Regions from separate parts of the Arthrobacter sp. BE255 genome, predicted to be linked through region 2. Evidence: predicted binding sites of a transcription regulator. Region 2 holds the regulator's gene; the other holds the start of a gene.
What was found. The regulator LexA, encoded in region 2, represses DNA repair genes until DNA is damaged. The targets are predictions, from matches to a motif close to TCGAACANNTGTTCGA.

Region 1: the regulator LexA is predicted to act here: its motif matches at 1,772-1,787, upstream of J2X42_RS15490 (shikimate dehydrogenase).

The regions. Positions count from the first base shown of each region.
Region 1 covers NZ_JAVDWK010000009.1:63,478-66,680, forward strand. Annotated here, with positions in the region: gene J2X42_RS15480 (MFS transporter) at 1-658, opposite strand, end outside; gene J2X42_RS15485 (IclR family transcriptional regulator) at 890-1,705, shown strand; gene J2X42_RS15490 (shikimate dehydrogenase) at 1,889-2,770, shown strand; gene J2X42_RS15495 (TIM barrel protein) at 2,770-3,203, shown strand, end outside.
Region 2 covers NZ_JAVDWK010000008.1:45,183-48,385, forward strand. Annotated here, with positions in the region: gene J2X42_RS14365 (LysM peptidoglycan-binding domain-containing protein) at 1-381, opposite strand, end outside; gene lexA (transcriptional repressor LexA) at 719-1,468, shown strand; gene J2X42_RS14375 (ATP-dependent DNA helicase) at 1,559-3,203, opposite strand, start outside.

The DNA of each region.
Region 1 (3,203 bases), on a different contig from region 2:
GGGGTTCGTGCAGCGTGCGGCGGATGAAGAACGCAACCATCACGACGACGGCGCTGAGCCAGAACGGGACGCGCCAGCCGATGCCGTACTTGATGTCGTCCGGGAGGGCCAGGACGGGGATGAAGGCGAGGGCGGCGAGGATCTGGCCACCCTGGGTTCCGGTCAGGGTCCAGGAGGTGAAGAAGGAACGGCGGTTGTCCGGAGCGTGCTCCAGGGTCATGGAGGAGGCGCCGGCCTGTTCGCCAGCGGCCGAGAGGCCCTGGCAGAGCCTTGCGAGCACCAGCAGGGCAGGAGCCCACCAGCCAACGGTGTTGAAGTCCGGCAGGCAGCCGATCAGGAAGGTGGAGGCACCCATCAGGATTAGCGTGAACATCAGGACCTTCCGCCGGCCCACCCGGTCTCCGAAGTGGCCCAGGATGACGGCGCCCACCGGCCGCGCCACGTAGGCAAAGCCGAAGGTGGCGAAGGACATGATGGCCGCGTTCGCGTCAGCATTCGGGAAGAAGACCGTGGGGAAGATCAGGGCGGCGGCGGAACCGAAGATGAAGAAGTCGTAGTATTCGACGGCGCTGCCCAGGAAGCTTGCGAGGGCTGCCTTCTTCGGCGTCCCGGCCGGGGCAGCGATGCCTGGCTCGGCGGACGGAAGTTTCTGGCTCATGGAATTCCTTTGGTGTGACGACTTTGTCGCGGATGGATCAGGGGCTCGCAGCCGGCGCTTGCCTGGGGTAAGGCTTGGCGCGGCACGGCTGGAGGTGCGGGGGAACCCGGACAGTAGCCACATGGTGGGAGCTACTTGTGCGATATAGCAATGATGGCTGTGAGTACAGTCACTTGTCAAGAAAATAATCACCATCTAGAAATAGTTGCCACGATGTGGCAATATCGACTTATGAGTGTGAACCAAGCCACAGAGGTCGACGACGTAACCCCCGAGCCAAAGGCGGCCAAAGGTGACCGGACGGACATGGTGGGCAAGGCCCTGGGCCTCCTTGTCCTCCTCGGGGACGAGCCCCGCGGCGCCAGTGCCGCGGAAATCTCCCGCCGCGCAGACCTGCCCTTCAGCACCACGTACCGCCTGCTGGGCTCGCTCACGCGGGACGGTTTTGTGGATTACGAACCGGATGGCCGCCGCTACCACCTGGGCCTGCGCATCTTCCAGCTGGGCCAGCGGGTGTCCAACCACCACGGCTTTGCCGGCACGGCAATGCCGGTTCTCCGCCGCGTGACGGAGCAGACGGGTGAGGCCACCATCCTCAGCGTCAGGGACGGCCACCACCACCTGACGGTCAACAAGGTGGACGGCCCGCAGATGTTCCGGGTGACCAGTGACCCCGGCCACCTCGGCTCTTTGCATACCACCGCGGTGGGCAAGGCGCTGGTGGCGTTCGCCGAGGACTCGGAGCGGGAACGCCTCCTGGCTGAGCTGGAGCTGGATCCCCTGACGGAGCACTCCATTACCGACAGGGATGCCTTCCGCGCCGAAATCGACAAGGTCCGGCGCGAGGGGTTCGCCGTCATGGATGAGGAGAACGAGACCGGCATGCGCGCCGTGGCCGTCCCGCTTTTCAACTCCCAGGGCTACGCCTTCGCCTCCCTGGCCACAGCGGTCCCGGTTTTTCGCCTGAGCCTGGAAGCCCTGATCGCCCACGTTCCCGTCCTGCAGGAGGCGGCGGCTGAGCTGTCTGCCCGCCTCCCGCAGCGCTGACCCTCGCCGTGAAAAATGCGGCGGGCCTTGGCATTTACTGACCCAAACCCAATCCATGTTCGCATCTCGAACAAGAGTGCGATATGTGAACATGTGCTGTACTGTAATCCCTAACACCGGACCCGCCGCGCCCGCCAAGGCCTGCGCAGGCCGCCCGGTGCCGTTACCAAAGGAGCTGCACGGATGAGTAATCGAACTGAGTCCTACTTGGTGGGACTGGTCGGGGACGGCGTGATGCCGTCACTCACCCCCCACATGCACGAACGCGAAGGCGACGTGCAGGGCCTGCGCTATCTCTACCGCCCCATCGACCTGCTGGAGCTCGGCCTCCCCGGCGAATCCGTCGGCCACCTGCTCCAGAGCGCCCGCAGCCTTGGCTTCAACGGCCTGAACATCACCCACCCCTGCAAGCAGCTGGTACTGGAGCACCTGGATGAAATCTCCCCGGACGCCCTCAGGCTGGGCGCCGTCAACACCGTGGTGATCGAGGACGGCCGTTTCATCGGCCACAACACAGATTTCTCCGGCTTTGCCGCGGCCCTGGCCGCCGGCCTCCCCTCCGCGGAGCTGGACCGCGTGGTCCAGCTGGGCGCCGGCGGCGCCGGTTCCGCCGTCGCCTACGCCCTGCTCACCGCTGGCGTCAAGGCCCTGGACCTGGTGGACGTGGATCCCGCCCGCTGTGCCGCGAAGGCTGCGGAACTGGCTGGCTTCTTCCCGCAGAGCACCGTCACGGCCCGGACGACGGCGGAGCTGCCGCAGCTTTTGCCCCTCGCTGACGGCCTCGTCCACTGCACCCCCGTGGGAATGGCCGCCCACCCCGGCGTCCCGCTGGACCTGGACCTGCTGGAGCCCCGGCACTGGGTTGCGGACATCGTCTACCGCCCCATCGACACCGAACTGGTCCGCGGCGCACGCGCCAAAGGCTGCGACGTCCTGGACGGCGGCCGGATGGCCGTGGGCCAGGCGGCGGACGCGTTCCGGATCTTCACCGGGCTGACAGCCGACGCTGACAGGATGCGTTCGCACTTCCTGGAACTTGTGGCCGCGGAAGAGGTGGCCGCCTGATGCGCACCGGAATCGCCACCGTCTGCCTTTCAGGCACCCTGAAGGAGAAGATGCAGGCCTGCGCCATCGCAGGCTTCGACGGCATCGAGATCTTCGAGCAGGACCTGGTCACCTCGCCCCTGACGCCCGAGGACGTCCGCAAGATGGCGGCAGACCTGGGCCTGACCCTTGACCTCTACCAGCCCTTCCGCGACTTTGACAGCGTGTCCGAGGACCTTCTCGCCGCCAACCTCCGCCGCGCCGAAGCCAAGTTCAGGCTTATGGCCCGGCTGGGCATGGACACCATCCTGGTCTGCTCCAACGTGGCCACCGCCAGCATCGACAGCGACGACCTCCGGACCGAACAGCTGGGCCGCCTGGCCGAACTGGCCGGCGAGCACGGCGTCAAGGTGGCCTACGAGGCCCTGGCCTGGGGCAAGTACGTCAGCGACTA
Region 2 (3,203 bases):
GGGCAGCACCGTTCCGGCCGTGAGGTTGTTGAGCTGGACGATGTCCGCTATCACATCCCGGGGATCCCGCTCCGGGGACACCGCGGCGGCGATCCCCCAGAGCGACTGACCGGGCTGCACAGTTACTGAGACCGTCGGCGTGAGCGAGAGGTCCGCAGCGGAGTCGGCGGCCTTGGCAGGTGCGTTCAGGAATCCCGCAAGCAGGAAGAGCATCGCCGCGAGCAGGACCAGGGGAATGCCGATCAGGACCACCCGGCCGCGCCGCGTCAGGCGAAGGGGCGGCAGCGGTTCCTTGCGGACCAGCACATCGGGCACTGCTGTGAGGTGCTGGACCGAGACGAACTGCGGACGGGAGTCCTGCGATGCTGAAAAAGCTGACATGAAATGAGCCCTCCTGGACCATGCTGTGCTGCCCGGAGTGTTCTTTCCGCCCGCCTGCCTGCCTCGGCGGGCTGGCCCTGCCGTTTCGAATATTCGAATACCGCGGGAAGCGAATAGAACACATGTTCGAACTTTGCTTCTTCTGTTTTAGCACTTATCAACGAACATTGTCGAGACTCGCTAGAACAAATGTTTGAAAAAGGGTTGTGGCTGGCCTACGTTTGAACCAAAGATCAACCACCTCTGTAGTTGATCAGCAGGGTCTGACAATCAATGCCGGAGACTCCCGGCACCCGCGGCCGGAAGGCTCCGGGGCAACGGAAAGGCATTGGCAAACATGGCAGCAGCAGCCGCGGGCGGCAGGGCGACCCAGCGGGGTCAGCAGCCCCAAAGGACTCCCAAAGGGCTGACTGCCCGGCAAAAGAAGATCCTGGAAACCATCCAGCGCTCGGTCAATGACAACGGGTATCCCCCGTCCATGCGTGAAATCGGTGACACCGTGGGCCTGGCCAGCCTGTCCAGCGTGACCCACCAGCTCTCGCAGCTGGAAAAGCTGGGCTACCTTCGCCGGGATCCCAAGCGGCCACGGGCCATGGAGGTCCTGATGCCGCTGACGCTGGACGGCGGGACATCCAAAGCCGCAGGTTCAGCCGCGCCGGCTGCCCTGCGCGGCATCAGCGGGGGCAAAGTGACTGAGTTGCCCACCGCCATGGACACTGCCATGGTCCCGCTGGTGGGCCGGATCGCGGCCGGCGGGCCCATCCTCGCGGACCAGGTCGTGGAGGACGTTATGCCCCTGCCGCGCCAGCTGGTGGGGCAGGGCGAGCTCTTTATGCTCAAAGTGGCCGGAGACTCCATGGTGGACGCGGCAATCTGCGATGGCGACTGGGTGGTGGTGCGGCGCCAGGCTGACGCCGTCAACGGTGACATCGTTGCGGCTCTCCTGGACGACGAAGCGACCGTCAAGACGTTCCGCCAGCGGGACGGCCACACGTGGCTCCTGCCGCAGAACACCCAATACGAACCCATCCTTGGCGACCACGCCACCATCATGGGCAAGGTTGTTTCGGTCCTGCGCTCGCTCTAGGCCCGTCAGTTACCGCAAAAATAGATCAGCCGGGCCCGCCGCGAGGGGCGGTCCCAGCTGATCTTTTGCATTTAACTCCCTGCAGTTAACTCAGGTGTGCTCCTTGGCCAGCCGCTCAAGGGCAGCGAACGCGATCTTCCGGTCCGTGGTGGGCCAGAAGGGCGGCAGCGCGCCCCGCAGGAAGCCGGCGTAGCGCTCCGTGGCCAGCCGCGAATCAAGCACCGCCACCACGCCCTTGTCGCCCGTGGACCGGATCAGCCGGCCGGCGCCCTGTGCCAGCCGGATGGCGGCGTGGGTGGCGGAGACCGACATAAAGCCGTTCCCGCCGGCCTGGGCCACGGCCCTGGAGCGGGCGGTCATCAGGGGGTCGTCCGGCCGCGGGAACGGGATGCGGTCAATCACCACCAGGCGGCACGAGCCGCCAGGAACGTCCACACCCTGCCACAGCGACATGGTGCCGAAGAGGCAGGTGTCAGGCTCGTCGGCGAACTGCTTGACGAGCGCGGTCATCGTCGAGTCGCCCTGGCAGAGGATGCTCAGTCCCAGCCGGGGCCGCAGGGCCTCGGCTGCCTCTTCCGCGGCGCGGCGCGAGGAGAACAGGCACAGTGCACCGCCGCCGGAGGCCCTGATCAGCGCCTCGAGTTCCTCCAGCGCTTCCGGCGACACTCCGCGGCCTGGCTTGGGCAGGTGTCCGGCAACGTACAGGATCCCCTGCTTCGGGTAGTCAAAGGGGGAACCGACATCGATGCCGGTCCAGCTCGGGGCGCCCTGGCCCACGAGGCCCAGTCCGCCGGCGGCCGGTTCAAACGCCGAGCCGATGGCCAGCGTGGCCGAGGTGAGTACCACGGTGTGGCCTTCGAACAGGCCCTCCCGCAGCCTTCCCGCGACACTGAGGGGCGCGATGTTTATCAGCGCCGGTGAGGCGTCGTCGGGCTGCGCGTAGCCCTGCTGAGGATCGAAGGTGCTGGCGCGGGAGAACCACACCACCTCCCGGTTTTCACGGGCCGCGATGAGCCGTTCGCAGAGTTCGAGGATGAGCATCAGGCGGGAGCGGGCGAGCTGGCGCCCGCCGTCCGCGGTTTGGCTGCTGTCTCCCTTGGAGTCGGAAAGGGCAGCCCGGCAGGCGTCCCGCAGTTGGTCCATGCAGTCCAGCTGTTCGTCGTTGAGTCCGTTGGGAAGCAGCCCGTTGGGCACCCCGGCGAGGGCGAGTTCCAGGTTGGCAGCGGCGGCGTTGAGGGCGTCGACCGTGATGGCTGTGTGCTTCCGCGCGCCGGACGCCGCGGCATGGACCATGGCGACGGACAGCTGCCCGGATACGGCCCCGGTCACCCGGTCCTGGAGTTCGTGGGCCTCATCCACCACCACAACGTCGTATTCAGGCAGGACGGCCAGGCCCTCGAAGGCACTGACGGCGAGCATGGCATGGTTGGTGACCACAACGTCGGCGTCGGCGGCGTCCTGGCGGGCCAGCTCGCTGAAGCATTCGGCCGCCATCGGGCACTTCTGTGCCCCCAGGCATTCCATCGAGGTGACGGAGACCTGGCGCCAGGCCCGGTCCGTGACGCCGGGAAGGAGTTCATCGCGGTCGCCAGTGGCCGTTTTTTGCGCCCATTCGCGCAGGCGCACCACTTCCTTGCCCAGCTGCGAGGACGGTCCCCCCAGCGCGGCGGCGAAGTGCGGCACGCTGGTGTCCTCGCCGAGGGAAAACAGCTGCCCTTCGGCGGGTTCCTCGGAG